Regions from separate parts of the Paenibacillus sp. LRG-1 genome, predicted to be linked through region 2. Evidence: riboswitches for the same ligand, from Rfam matches in the RefSeq annotation. Region 2 holds a riboswitch; the other holds the start of a gene.
What was found. Region 2 has a riboswitch for glycine ahead of ACUUJN_RS20510 (alanine/glycine:cation symporter family protein). Riboswitches for the same ligand answer to the same signal wherever they lie in the genome.

Region 1 (7,598 bases), 1.9 Mb from region 2:
GGAACCGGAATTGGTGATCCATCGCTGGAAGGAAACGGTGGCCGAGCTGTTAATGTAAAGCCATCTGATTATGACAAATAATCTATGTATTTACCAAGTTTACCGTTAAAATAAATGCGGGGAATAAGCGCTTACAAGGGATCGCGCTGAGCTTGTTAGAACAGGAAATTAGAGCGCGAGGGGAAGGTTGTTTCTTTTGAAGTAAAAATAGGAGGGATGAATATGTCTCGTTTTGACAAGGTAGATCAGCTATTGAAACATTTCGTAGCAAATGGGCCAGCAGGTTGCGGTTGTGCCATTGCCCAGAATGGTCAAGTGTTGTATGAAGGATATCATGGATATGCTGATCTGGAAGCCCGAAAGCCAATCACTGAGGATACAGTGTATCGCTTGTTTTCCATGACAAAAGTTGTTGTCTGTGCGGCTGCACTTATGCTGTACGAACGCGGGGAATTTTTGTTGAATGAGCCTTTGTATGAATATTTTCCCGAATATCGTAATGCGCATGTATTCAAAACCGCTCCTAACGGATACACCTATGTGGATAAGGCGGAGAATCCCATTTTAATTAAGCATATATTCAATATGAGTGTGGGTCTTCCTTACGCTTCCGAGTCTTCAGAGACAGGACGGGCAATGCAAAAGGTCCTTAGAACGTTAAAGGAAAAGCAGGGGAAATATGATCTGCGCACAGAAATTAAAGCGCTTTCTGATATTCCACTTTCATTTGAGCCGGGAACACGCTGGTTATATGGATATGGACATGACCTGGTTGCAGGTCTTATTGAAGTGATTTCAGGTAAATCATTGGGGCAATTCCTAAAGGATGAAATATTTGATCCGCTTGGAATGAACAATACAGGTTACCGATATCGTGGAGATATTGAATCGCGAATGGCCTCCTTTTACCAACGAACAGACGCCGGAGAGCTAGAAAAAATAGAGGGTTTCTTGGATGAGTATCATCAACCAGATGCTATATATGAAAGTGGGGGCGCAGGTCTGTATTCGACAGTTAAGGAGTACCTTACATTTTCACAAATGCTGTCGAATGGAGGTATGGTAGATGGTGTGAGGCTATTAGGGAGAAAAACTATTGATTTAATGCGCACCAATCATCTGAATACAGATCAATTATTGGATTTTACTAATTCTTATCATACAGGTTATGGTTACGGACTGGGCGTGCGCACGTTAATTGATAAAGCGGCTGGGCATGCAAATAGTTCTATTGGAGAATTTGGCTGGACGGGAGTAGCAGGCACTTGGGTTTCTATAGATCCAAGCGAACAATTCTCCGTCGTTTATATGCACCAACTGGCTCCTAATATGGAAGAATACCATCATTTGAGAGTTCGCGCAGCAGCTTATAGCTGTTTGTAAATGCGAGGTTGTGGGTCTGTTGGGTAAACTCTTCACTATGGCTCTGAAGCTACACAAATTGTAATGTCTAATCTTTATCAGAAATGATCTAGTTAATAAGGACCAAATTTCCTTCGAAGCCTAAACTATTCTTTTCCATATGACGACATAAAACGTAGGTGTAAGGATTTTGCGAAATCCTTAATTTAAGTTTTGGAATGGGAGGGAATTAGATTTTGAAGAATAGATGGTCCGGTTTTCTGGCGTTGGTCATCCTGATTTCAAGTTTTACATCATATGCAGGGTTTGCATCTGCTGCGGATGCGGTGCTTTCCAAGATTGTCCTTTCCTCTAACGAGGTAACTTTGCAGCAGGGAGATACGGCTGCGTTGACGGCTACTGCTGTTTTTAGCGATGGGACAACCTCGAATGTAACCGTAAGCACGGATTGGAAAAGTGATAATACAGCTATTGCTACTGTGTATAACGGTACAGTTTCGGCCAAGGCTGAAGGGGAAGCCACCGTGGTTGCGACCTATAAAGAGAAGGTGCAATCGGTTCAGGTACATGTAACGAAAAAGGTTAAGGCGCTGACATCCAGTGTACAAAGCCTGAACTTGCGTTCAAGCGGTACAGGACAGGTTGATTTGACAGCGACATACAGTGATAATACAACAGCTCAGGTTTCGGGTGATGCTATTTGGACCTCCGATAATCAAAAGGTAGCCACAGTAGTTAACGGATTGGTTACCGCTCAGGGAGCAGGTACAGCCAATATTAAGGCCGTATATGGTCAACAGACCGTAACCATTGCTGTGCAGGTGGAGCAGGTTAAACGTCTCGATGTCAGTTCATCAGAGGTTTCTCTTTTGTTGAAGGATACTGAGAAGGTTAAACTTACGGCGACGTTCCCGGATGGATCGGTACAGGACGTAACAGAGTCCGCTGAATGGAGCTCCAGCAATGCAGCTGTGGCGGATGTACTGAAAGGCACCATTACCGGCTACAGCGCGGGAAAGGCGACAATTACAGGTAAATATGGCACGATGTCCGCTACGATTTCGGTAGATGTCGATCAAACGAATAAGCTGAAAGCCAGCGAATCCAATATTTTTCTCCGTCTGGATGAATCTAAAAAAATACAAGTTTCTGCCGTTTATCCGGATGGGACGGTAACGGATATCACAGATAAAGCTACTTGGACATCAAGCGATGAAAAAATTGCGACTGTGAATAAGGGAACGATTATGGCCATTGGAGCGGGTTCGGCTACGGTGACCGCTAAGTATGGAGATAAGACTGTTTCGATCAAGACAGATGTCGAAACCTCCAGATATTTGGATTTGAGTGAGGACAAGCTGAGCCTGAATGCCAAGGAATCCAAAAAGCTCAAGCTGACCGCAACGTATGTAACAGGTACGGAAGAAGATATCACAAGTAAGGCAGAGTGGAAGTCCAGCAATGAAGATATCGCTTTTGTCAGTGCGGGAGAAGTCACGGGTTATAAAACAGGTGAGGCTACGATCACCGCTTCTTATGGTGGCAAAACAGTTACAGCTACGGTATCCGTAAATGTACCCGGTGATCTGTCTCTGTCCTCCAAAACGGCAACGATTGATATTGATGAGGACTATACTGCAACTTTGACGGCTACTTATGCGGATGGGCGTAAGGAAGATGTAACACAGGATGCAGAATGGGCTTCAAGCGCGGAAGATATTGCTTCTGTGTCCAAAGGAACGATTACGGGTAAATCCGCTGGTAAAGCGGTTATTACAGCGACCTATAATGGCAAAAAACTGACGATTAACGTACAAGTAGGCCTTGTAGACCGTCTGGAAACAGACTCGCGTGTAATTGCGCTTGGTGCTCAGGAAACGAAGCAGCTGAAAGTAACAGGAGTTAAGAGTGGCGGTACAAAAACAGATGTAACCAAGGACGCCACCTGGACAACGAGCAATGTAAAAGTGGTTGAAGTTAGCGAAGGTTTGATCAAAGCGAATGGTAGCGGTAAGGCAACGGTGACTGCTTCATATGGCAAGCAAAACATTACGTTTACGGTAGAAGTGGACGTAGCGCAAAAGATTGAAGCGGATGCAATCGCGTTGTCACTTAAATCCGGAGATCAAAAAAACATCGCGATTGTGGTTAAATCGAGTGATGGTAAAGAAAAGGACGTTACGGCCCAAGCTGAATGGAAAACGTCTAATTATAAGGTAGCCACTGTTAAAAAGGGTCAGGTTACTGCGGTTAGCTACGGTAAAGCTAACATTCAGGCGAAGTTTGGCGGGAAGGTAATCAGCGTACCCGTGGATGTTGATACGCTTAAATATCTGCAAACAGACGAAGTTGCTTTGAATTTGAAGGCAGGACAGCTGGCCAAGGTTACGGCTACAGCCACGTATAAGGATGAGTCGGAGAAGGATGTTTCCAAACCGGCTGTCTGGTCCTCGTCCAGAATTGTTGTTGCGACCGTCAAAGACGGTAACATTAAGGCACAGGGCAAGGGCAAAGCAGTAATTACTGTGAAATATGCAGGTAAAATGACGAAGATACAGGTAACCGTTCAGTAAAAAAGAGAGCAAGCATACGTCCAAGGACGACATGCTTGCTCTTTTTTTTAAGGAGGCTACCGCTTATAAATTATGACTTATCCTTCTTGGTCGGTGTGTTGCGTGTAAGTGATTCAGTCAAACGCTTGCCAGTCGGCGTCTGGGCCAAGCCGCCTTTGGCGGTCTCGCGGTGCTTCGACGGCATCGCACTGCCGACTTCAAGCATCACGTCAATGACTTCGTCAGACGGAATAGCGCTGCGCACACCCGCCAAAGCCATATCCGCTGCGGCAAGCGCAGTCACGGCTCCCAGCCCGTTGCGCACGATGCACGGAATCTCCACGAGTCCGGCGACGGGATCGCAAATCAGGCCGAGCGTGTTCTTAAGAGCGAGGCCCACGGCGTGAACAGCCTGTTCAGGCGTACCACCACGCAGCTCGACCATAGCGCCAGCAGCCATCCCGATAGCTGAACCAATCTCAGCCTGACAGCCTCCCTCCGCGCCAGAAATGAAGGAGTTGTTGGCGATCACGTAGCCAATGGCTCCAGCGGCGAACAGGCCGTTCACCATATGCTCATCATCCCAGCCGAACCGCTCCTGCGCACTGATGAACACACCAGGGATAACCCCACATGAGCCTGCGGTAGGCGTGGCGACAATACGACCCATGGATGCATTTACCTCCGACACAGAGAGGGCATAAGCCATGGCGAGCGCGGAGGCATCGCCGGAGCAGGTTTCCCCTGACCGCAGATACTCGGCTAGGCGCTTGCCGTCACCGCCCGTCAATCCACTGCGGGATACGGTGTCTTGTGTCTGACCGCGATGAACGGCTTCCTTCATGACTTCATAATAATCAGACATTTGGCGAAAGATTTCTTCCTCCGTTGTATTCGTCTCTTGTACCTGCTCTTGAATCATCAAGCGGCTAATTGTGGTGGATTCTTCAGCGCATAAAGCGCTGATTTCATGCAGATGGCTAAACCGCATCGGATTCAGCTCCTTTTTTCAAATTAATCATCTTAATTTCATACATATGAGGTAAAGAACGCAGTTCCGCAATCAGTTCAGCTGGAGCAGAACTGTCCGTTTCAATGGCGGTGAGTGCTTCACCATCCCGGCCTTTGCGATCTACGTGCATATAGGCAATGTTAATGTGGGCCGCGCCCAGCGCTGAAGTTATCGCGCCCAATGTACCGGGCTTATCCGAGTGGAGAAGCACCAGCGTAGGCAGCTCCCCGGTCAGATTGACCCGGAATTCGTTAAGCTGCTGGACATGGATGCTGCCGCCGCCGATGGAGGAGCCCAGCAGTGTGCGCTGATCCTCGCCCTTCCACAGCTCGAAACGGACAGTGTTCGGATGAGGCGCGGGGAGTCCGCTGACGGCGAATTCCACGGCCATCCCGGCTTGCTCTGCCCATTGCTCGGCATCCGGAATCCGGTGATCGTCCGTATCGTAATTAAGCAGCCCTGCGATGAGCGCCAGGTCTGTACCGTGTCCTTTATACGTGTCGGCAAAGGAGCCGTACAGTGTCATGCGGGCACGGTCAGGCTGCGTCCCGAGCCAGTGCCGGGCAACGCGTGCGAGCCGCACCGCGCCTGCGGTGTGTGAACTGGAAGGTCCGGTCATGGCCGGACCGATAATAGAAAATACATCTTTGAAACGCATGGTGTGGCCCCCTGTATGTTCTAATACCATACTATATGGTATTTCCGCGTCTTTGCGCGGTTATGACGGTTCCTAATGCTGACGCACAATGTGAGCACAAAAAAGGACAGGATAAGGAAGTTTCCCTTATCTCTGTCCTCGTTACCTGAGAGTTTCGTGCGGTGTTCTTACCGCCTTACCCCTTGGGTGGCTTGCGCTCTCTCCAGAGTTGCGTCAGATGACGATACATGGACCTGAGAGATTATCCGTCAGCCGGGTGCTGACGTCTTGCTCCTTCGGTGCCGCCAGAGTGTAGGCTCCCTGGACAGACTCTCCCGTCATCTTCATTCGCGTATACCGTTCTACATGTCTTCCTTAGCGTAATGTATGCCGTGCACGGTGTCAATCACAGGTTTAATTTTTACATAAACAGGTGCGTTTCCAATAAAAAAGATTAAAATTTACATAATTATGGATGAAACCAGGAAGGAATTAGAAGATTGGCGGCTAATCTGATAAAGGACAAGTATATTTATGGAAATCATAGGAGGGATATTGACGTATGGTAAAAGGCTTGCGATTCACAGGTTCACGCTTAAAAGGGATGTTGCATCTAGCAGCGATCGTATCACTGCTGATTGGGATCTTCGTTCCATTCGGTCAGGTCAAGGCGGAGGGAGCATTGACAGTAGCCGAAGCACTTCAGCGCCAAAGCAGTGGAGGTACGGTGACGGTGGAAGGTTACATCGTCGGACATGCTACCGGATCGAAAACGGCTAACTTTTCTTCCCCGTTCGCGAATGATTTTAACGTACTGATTGCCGATCAGGCAAATGAACGTAATACGTCTAATCTGTTGGATGTACAGCTGACTTCAGCGTACAGAGGGCAATATGGGCTATCAGGCCATCCTGAGCTGATCGGCAGCAAAATTCGTGTGACGGGTACACTCGGCGCCTACAATAATTTTGGTGGAGTGAAAAGCCCAAGCGCTGTTGAACTGGTAAGCGGAAGCGAGCCGGGGGAACCAGGCGAACCTGGCAACCCGGGTCAACCCGGTACTACACTGCCGGATGGAAAAGGCAAAAAGGTGCTGTTCGATAATACGCACGCACAGACTGCTGGTGCAGCAGATTGGGTCATTGAAGGCGCCTTCTCCGACTTTGCTAATGGACTGCGTAATGTAGGCTTTACGGTAGACCAATTGAATCGTCCTATTCCTTTTACTTATGGAGAGCAGGCCATAACATATGACAAGCTGCGCCAATATGATGTGTTCATTATTGGTGAAGCGAATGTTGCCTTTAAGGCATCCGAGCAGGCTGCCCTGCTGCAATACGTGAATAGCGGGGGGAGCGTCTTCTTCATCTCCGATCATTATAATGCGGACCGTAACAAAAACCGTTGGGATTCCTCCGAGGTTATGAATGGTTACCGTCGTGGAGCCTATACTAATCCGGCCAAGGGCATGACTGCAGAAGAAGCTGCATCACCGGCGATGCAAGGATTAACAAGCTCCGATTGGCTGGCGGCCAACTTTGGCGTTCGTTTCCGTTACAATGCGCTGGGTGATGTGAATGCTACCGACATTGTAGCCGCAGATCAATCTTTCGGCATTACCAAGGGTGTGCGCTCGATTGCAATGCATGCAGGATCTACGCTGGCTATTATTGATCCTACCAAGGCTAAAGGCATTGCTTATATCCCTTCAGGCACGAAAAAATGGGGTAATGCGGTAGACCAGGGAGTTTATAACGGCGGGGGCCGTGCGGAAGGACCTTATGCCGCTATCTCCAAGGTAGGTCAAGGCAAGGCAGCGTTCATCGGTGATTCTTCCCCTGTAGAAGATGCTACACCGAAATATGTGCGTGAGGAAAACGGACAGTCGAAGAAGACATATGATGGTTTTAAAGAAGTGGATGATTCCACCTTCCTGGTGCAAACGGTTCAATGGCTTGCATGGAAGCAGGACTACACGAAATTGTCTGATGTGGCAGGTTTGACTCTGGATCAGCCAACGAAGCTTCTACCATTT
Region 2 (7,598 bases):
CGAATGAAGCGGGACTGCAATTCTACGATAATGTATTTGATGAGCTGCGCAAATATGGTATTGAACCGCTGGTAACATTGTCACATTATGAGACACCGCTGGGTTTGACTCAGAAGTATAATGGCTGGCTGGGTCGTGAAGTTATACAGCACTACGTAAATTATGCCGAAACTGTGTTCACGCGTTATAAGGATAAAGTAAAATACTGGCTGACTTTTAATGAAATCAATGTAATGACCATGAGTCCGTTTACTGGTGGCGGGGTGGTCATTGACCGCGTAGAAAACAAGCAGCAAGCGATATACCAAGCACTGCATCATCAATTTGTAGCTAGTGCACTGGCGACAAAACGAGGACATGAGATCATCCCGGGCTCTCAAATCGGCTGTATGCTGGCTCGTTTGGAAAGCTACCCACATACGTGTAACCCACAGGATATACTGAAAGCCCAGCATGAAAATCAGATGAACCTGTTCTTTACGGATGTGCATGCCCGTGGGGAATATTCCAACTACATGGATCGTTATTTTGAAGAAAATAATGTTGTTATACACACAGAACCAGGCGATGCCGAAATTTTAAAAAATAACACGGTCGATTATATCTCATTCAGCTACTACATGACCTTGACCGTATCTGCAGGTCCAGAAGGCGAGAAAGCAGCAGGAAACCTGATTGGCGGCGTGAAAAATCCATATTTACAGTCCTCTGACTGGGGATGGCAAATTGATCCGATCGGTCTGCGTGTTACGCTGAACACGTTATATGACCGCTACCAAAAGCCGCTGTTCATCGTGGAAAATGGCCTAGGTGCTTATGATAAGGTAGAAGAAGACGGATCTGTGCATGACACATATCGTATTGATTACTTGCGTCAGCATATTGTTCAAATGAAGGAAGCAATTGCCGACGGTGTTGATCTGCTTGGTTACACCAGCTGGGGTCCTATCGACCTTGTGAGCATGTCTACTTCCGAAATGTCCAAGCGCTACGGATTTATTTACGTCGATCTGGATGATGACGGTAACGGAACGCTCAAACGCTCCAAAAAGGACTCATTTAACTGGTATAAAAATGTGATAGCAACCAATGGTGAAGAATTGTAATTCCAAATTTTCTCGGGCGGGTATAGCAGAGGACATCCTAAGGATGCAATCTGCTGTACCCGCTTTTTTGATAGACACAATAATAATATTTCAGAGGGTTTCACAAACTTTTCACTTGTAATAAACTGAAAGTTTTCTGTATAATAAATAAAAATTTCATATGTCTGGTTGATGTTTGCGGGAGATGGAACGAAAGTTCCGACCGAAGGGGCAAAACTCTCAGGTGCTTAGGCTGATTACAGCAACAAGCGGGGACCGTAAACGGACAGAACTCTGGAGAGACCCTTAATTGGGCGCCGAAGGTGCACCGCAGAGAACATCTGCTTAAACTCTCAGGCAAAAGGACAGAGACGCGAATAACCTGTGACAGGGAATGCCCTAGGCTTTTTTATAAGCTATTAGAGGCAGAAACCTGCGCAAGATGGTTGTATTTTTTCGTGCCTTTAACCTCTCCAGGAGTCGAATCAGCGGATTTGACTCTTTTTTGTTTTCTAATATGCTGGAGGAGCGGGTTGAAATGAATTTGGTACATGTGTTAGAAGCGATTAGCAGTTGGATATGGGGGGCGCCTCTCATCATTCTTGTCATGGGAACGGGGTTGTGGCTGACCATACGTTTGAAGATGCTGCAGGTATTCCGCCTGCCCCTGGCGATCAAGCTGATCGGTAAGGCCCCGAATGAAGGCAGCGGGGATGTAAGTAGTTTTGCGGCTTTGAGTACAGCGTTGGCGGCTACAGTTGGCACAGGAAGTATTGTCGGCGTAGCGACAGCCATTAAGCTGGGCGGGCCGGGTGCCTTGTTCTGGATGGTCGTTGCAGCCTTTTTTGGGATGGCGACGAAATATGCGGAAGGTGTACTTGCGGTAAAATACCGGGTGAAGGATCGGAATGGGCAATTTTCCGGCGGCCCGATGTATTATATTGAGAAAGGTCTGGGACGCCGTTTTAAACCGCTGGCGATGCTGTTTGCTTTTTCGGGCATGCTGGTAGCGTTGTTCGGGATTGGAACGTTTCCGCAGGTCAAAGCGATTGTATCTTCGACCGAAAACAGTTTTGGCGTTCCGCCCATTGTAACGGCACTGATTATTGCTATCCTTACAGGACTTGTTACTATTGGAGGACTCAAAAGCATTGCCAAGGTATCGACGAAGGTCGTTCCTTTTAAAACAGGCTTGTACGTACTGATCTGTCTCATCGTACTGATTCGGTTTGCTGACCAACTACCTGCCGCAATTGCGCTGGTGCTCCATTCGGCATTTTCAACTACATCTGCAACGGGCGGATTTGCCGGAGCTACGATTATGCTGGCGATGCGAAGTGGGGTAGCCAGAGGTATTTTTGCCAATGAGGCCGGATTGGGAAGCGCACCGATTGCAGCCGCAGCTGCCAAAACCAAATGGCCTGCGGAGCAAGGGCTAATTTCCATGACAGGCGTGTTTATTGATACGATGGTTATTTGTGTGATGACCGGGTTGACGCTACTGGTTAGTGGTGTGTGGAGCGGGCCTACCGATGCGGGCCTGATGACTCAGCAAGCATTTTCCAGCGCATTCCCGCTGGGGGCAGAACTGCTCACAATCATTCTGATTATGTTTGCGTTCACCACCATGCTCGGCTGGAACTATTACGGGGAACGCTGTGTTGAATATTTGCTTGGGGTCAAGTGGATTAAGCCATACCGCTATCTGTTCATCCTACTGGTTGCCGGGGGCGCGTTCATTAAACTGGATGCGATTTGGCTGCTGGCAGATATCTTTAACGCAATGATGGCTTTCCCGAACCTGATTGCCCTGCTCGGCTTATCAGGAATTGTAGTCGCAGAAACCCGAACCTATATGGATTCTCTGAATTCTAGTAAGAAAAAGGGCATTCTTGCAGGTGCCAGTGTAGGGGCAGCTATCCAAGTAGAAGAAAAAGGACAAACGGTTAATTCATAAATTCCAAAAGGGAGTGCCCTCAGTCATCACAGGCTTGAGGACACTCCCTTTTGAATGTTATAACGATGCGTGCAAAATAGCTGAAATATCTTCTTGGTTCAGCTTTTTATAATTACCGAAGCCTCCGTATTCCATTTCACGGGCTGCAATGTTTGCGACTTTTTCCAATTGCTCATCATTAATATTGTAATCGGCCAGGGTGGAAGGGGCACCGAGACTTGTCCAGAATGCACTCAGGCGATCAATCCCCTCCAAAGCAATTTCCTTATCCGTTTTACCAGTGGTATCTAAATCAAACATGCTGAGCATCAGCCGCTTCATGCGTGCAGCATCCTGATCCACCGTATGTCTCATCCAGTTGGGGAACAGGATCGCCAGACCGCCAGCATGAGGAATATCATATACAGCGGATAATGCATGTTCAATCGTATGCGAAGCCCAGTCCCCGAAGTAGCCCATTTGTAGTGTTCCGTTAAGGGCAATCGTTCCGGCATATAAAATCGTTTCACGATGCTCGTAGTTGTGCAAATCCTCCAGCAGCTTAGGTGCAGTTTCGATCACGGTTTGCAACACGGAAAAGCACATACGATCTTGCAACGGTGTATTTTTAACATTGTGAAAATATTGTTCAAACACATGGCTCATCATATCCACCATGCCATATACCGTCTGATCACGTGGCACAGAGAAGGTGTTTTTTGGGTCCAGAATCGAGAATTTCGGATGCGTTACCGCGCTGCCCCATACGTATTTTTCGTTCGTTTCCCAGTTGGTGATAACAGAATCCGGATTCATTTCTGAACCGGTGGCGGCGAGTGTGAGGATGGTGCCGAATGGCAGAGCCTGGGTCGGCATGTGCTTTTTGTTGATAATATCCCACACATCGCCGTCATATTCAGCCCCTGCTGCGATGGCTTTGGTGCAATCAATAACGCTTCCACCGCCTACAGCAAGTAAGAAGTCGATTTTTTCATTTCGGCAAATGTCGATACCCTTCTTAACGGTGGACAAGCGCGGATTCGGTTCTACGCCGGACAATTCATGAATGTTCAGATGTAGCGGTTCTAACGCGTTTAATACCTGGTCATATAGACCATTTCGTTTGACACTTCCGCCTCCATATACCAGCAAAATGTTTTTGCCGTAATTCAGCAGTTCCTGCTGGAGTTCTTCAATTTGATTGTCTCCAAAAATTAATTTGGTGGGGTTATAATATGTGAATTTGTTCATCTGGTAAGTTTCCCTCAGTTCATAGTTCATAGTTCATGTTCAAATCGTAAATCGCTTAACCTGATTGCCTGTTGGATACCTAACTTCATCATGTAAGCTATTTGAAATGACGATTAGCTATTATACATGAAATGAATAAGGGAATTCAAGTAAATCTAATCTTTGACCGCTCCGGCGGCAAGATCGGAAATAAACTGGCGGCTAATGAAAAGAAATAAAATAATAAGTGGCAGTACAGCCAGCAGGGTGCCCGCAATGACCATCGCATAATCCGTATTGTAAATCCCGTTCAATTGTGACAGTGCAATCTGGAGCGTGAATTTACGTTCATCCGTTAAGACGATTAGCGGCCATAAATAATCATTCCAGGCTCCTATAAAGGTAAATGCGCCGAGAAAAGCGAACGCAGGACGTAGAATAGGCAGTGCTACATTCAAGTACAGTCGAAAAAAGCTGCATCCGTCCATCCGGCCCGCATCCAGCAGTTCCTTTGGAATGGATTCTTCCGCATATTGACGAATCCAGAAAATGCCGAAGGCATTTACCATCCCCGGGATGATAAGCGCTTTGAACGTACCTACCCATCCAAAGGAGGCCATCATGACAAAGGAGGGGACAAGCGAAAGTTGTGAAGGGACCATCATCGTAGCTAGCAGAACGATAAATAGCACTTTTTTGCCCGGAAAATCAAACTTGGCGAATGCAAAACCTGCTAGTGAATCGAAAAACAGAACCAATAGGGTAACAGAACCGGCTACAAAAAGGGTATTAAAAAAGGCTCCGGCAAAATTAATCTGTTGTAATACTCTCGTTATGTTATCCAAGAAGTGGCTGCCAAACCACAATTGTGGTGGAAAACGATAGATGTCTGAGGTTGTACGGGTTGCCATGACGATCAGCCAGTAAAATGGAAACATCGACAGAATGATTCCCACCAACAATCCGGCATATAAAACAAAGGATTTTGCGCGTGTCTGCATCATGTTGTGAAGCTCCTTCCCATCGTTATTTTTTACCTTGAACGAGTTTCCAGTTTATGATGGAGAATAGAGCAATGATGAGGAACATGCCCCATCCGACGGCTGCACCATATCCAAAATAGTTGTTAATGAACGACTCGCGATACAGGTATAAAACGATGGTCATGCCACTTGCCCCGGAACCGCCGTCATTACCGACCAGGACCTGTGGCTCGGTGAAGAGCTGCATACCGCCGATGGTGGACGTAATCACCGTAAACAGAATGACTGGGCGTAGCATGGGGATAGTGATGCGGAAAAAAGCTTGCGCTCCGGTTGCCCCGTCTATTTTGGCGGCCTCATACAGCACATGCGGAATACTCTGGAGTCCAGCCAGATAGATGATTGAGTTATAGCCCATCCATCTCCATACGACCATAGAAGAAATGGCGATTTGGATACCCCAGGGCACATTCAGCCATTGAACCATGGGTAGCCCCATGAGTTGCAGAAGGTAGTTAAGAAATCCAAAATTGTTGGCAAATAAGGCACCGAATATGATGGCAACAGCTACAATAGACGTCACATTTGGCAGGAAGAATCCGACTCGCCATAAGGTACGCATTTTCACAAAAGGGGCATAAAGCAGAAAGGCAATAATCAGTGCGAAGAATAGCATCGGAATCGTTGCATACACCCAGATCACAAAGGTGTTGCCTACAGCCTGCCAAAATTCATGATCTGTTACAAGGTAGCGAAAGTTGCCCCAGCCGTTGTAGGTCATGTCTCCGATCCCGTCCCATTTGTGAAACGCTAGATATAATGAAAAACCAATCGGAAACAGTCCAAAGATGCCAAACAGTAGATAAAACGGCGAGATCGCAGCATAAACGGCACGGTGCTTCCAGATTTCTCTCAGCATAATGTCCACACGCCTTTTTTGAATTTTGTTTTTACCGCTGTAATTCCCGTTCGATTCGATCCATTGTTTCCGTCCATAATGCATCGGAATTGGCATCCTGCTTGGCGACATTAGCAAGACGACGGGTCACAATGCCGTGGATGACAGGATAGCGCTCGCCGAAATAGCTGCTTTTCACATTACGTGCGGAGGTGGCAAAGATGAGTCCGGTGGCCTGACCACCAAAGAAAGGCTCGGGTGTCCCCATGATAGGATCGTTATAGACGCCGGGAGTGGACGGGAACAGTCCGATTTTGTGGTAGGCTTCCAGCTGGTGTTCCGGGTTTTGCAGCCAGGTCAGCACTTCAAAGGCTTCTTTGGGATGTTTGCTGGATTTGAGGATAGAAATGAAAGAACCACCCAGGTTGCCGTCTCCTCCAGGAGCACGGGCGACTCTCCATTTACCCGCTGTATCCGGCGCGGCCTCTGTGAGAACTTGCTTCATCCAGATAGCCCCTACAAAAGAGGCGATTTTGCCGTTATTGACTGAAGCGTTCCATTCGGGAGTCCAGCCATCCGCATTGGCGAGCAGATGCTTCTTGTGGAAATCGACAGCGGTTTTCCAGCCCAGACGGATGTCAGGAGATTGATTGCCGATATAGCTGCCATCTGGCTTGAAGTAAAGGTTTGTATGCTGAGCGAGTACCTGATTGTAAACGTTTACAATATTGTCAGCCAAAAATGAACGGCTTCCGAATTTCTGGCGAAGTTGTTCTCCGGCCGCCATGTAATCATCCCATGTGCGAATGGAGGCACTAACCTTTTCAGGATCACTAGGCAAGCCTGCTTGTTCAAACAGATCACTTCGGTAGAAGAGGGCGGTAGGTCCTGTATCCATGGGAAATGCGATCATTTTACCATCAGGAGTGATCCCCTGATTCCATTTCCATTCCAAATATTGATCCTTTAAGCGGTCTGCTCCGAGTTCCCTTAAGTCATAAAAACGATCCGCACTGGGGAACAGCTCCACCATCCAATCGTTCAGAGCTACGATGTCTGGTTCACCGGAACGAGCTGCGAGCGTTGTCTTCAGTTTGGCTTTGAAGTCACCGCCTATTTTTTGAGTTTTTAATTCAATGTTGGGAAATTGTTTTTCCGCCTGGGCGAGTAGTTCATCGTCAATGGAACGGTTCCAGTACCACAATGTAAGCGTTATCTTTTTTCCGTTTGACAAATTAGTTTCAGATGATTGACTTTCAGAGAACGAGGGTCCACTACAAGCACTGAACATCGTGAGAAAAGCAAGACATAATACCAGCCATTGTACTGTTTTCACATCATTTCCCTCCTTGCTGTCTGAGATAATCTGCCTGCTAAACAAGTTGTAAATGGTTTAGCTCCATCATATGAAGCTGTTACCCATTTATGTGCATTGACTTAACCAAAAACAAAAAAATTGAAACAAA

Region 1: it holds a riboswitch for glycine, as region 2 does, so the genes downstream of both, sdaAB (L-serine ammonia-lyase, iron-sulfur-dependent subunit beta) here and ACUUJN_RS20510 (alanine/glycine:cation symporter family protein) in region 2, are expected to answer to the same signal.

The regions. Positions count from the first base shown of each region.
Region 1 is NZ_CM170126.1:457,427-465,024, forward strand. It holds gene ACUUJN_RS02060 (pyridoxamine 5'-phosphate oxidase family protein) at 1-58, shown strand, start outside; gene ACUUJN_RS02065 (serine hydrolase domain-containing protein) at 223-1,383, shown strand; gene ACUUJN_RS02070 (Ig-like domain-containing protein) at 1,599-3,935, shown strand; gene sdaAA (L-serine ammonia-lyase, iron-sulfur-dependent, subunit alpha) at 4,006-4,905, opposite strand; gene sdaAB (L-serine ammonia-lyase, iron-sulfur-dependent subunit beta) at 4,895-5,584, opposite strand; glycine riboswitch at 5,796-5,911, opposite strand; gene ACUUJN_RS02085 (DUF6359 domain-containing protein) at 6,126-7,598, shown strand, end outside.
Region 2 is NZ_CM170126.1:4,641,379-4,648,976, reverse strand. It holds gene ACUUJN_RS20515 (glycoside hydrolase family 1 protein) at 1-1,106, shown strand, start outside; glycine riboswitch at 1,275-1,351, shown strand; glycine riboswitch at 1,370-1,464, shown strand; gene ACUUJN_RS20510 (alanine/glycine:cation symporter family protein) at 1,624-3,042, shown strand; gene ACUUJN_RS20505 (iron-containing alcohol dehydrogenase) at 3,100-4,272, opposite strand; gene ACUUJN_RS20500 (carbohydrate ABC transporter permease) at 4,428-5,255, opposite strand; gene ACUUJN_RS20495 (carbohydrate ABC transporter permease) at 5,278-6,153, opposite strand; gene ACUUJN_RS20490 (ABC transporter substrate-binding protein) at 6,185-7,468, opposite strand.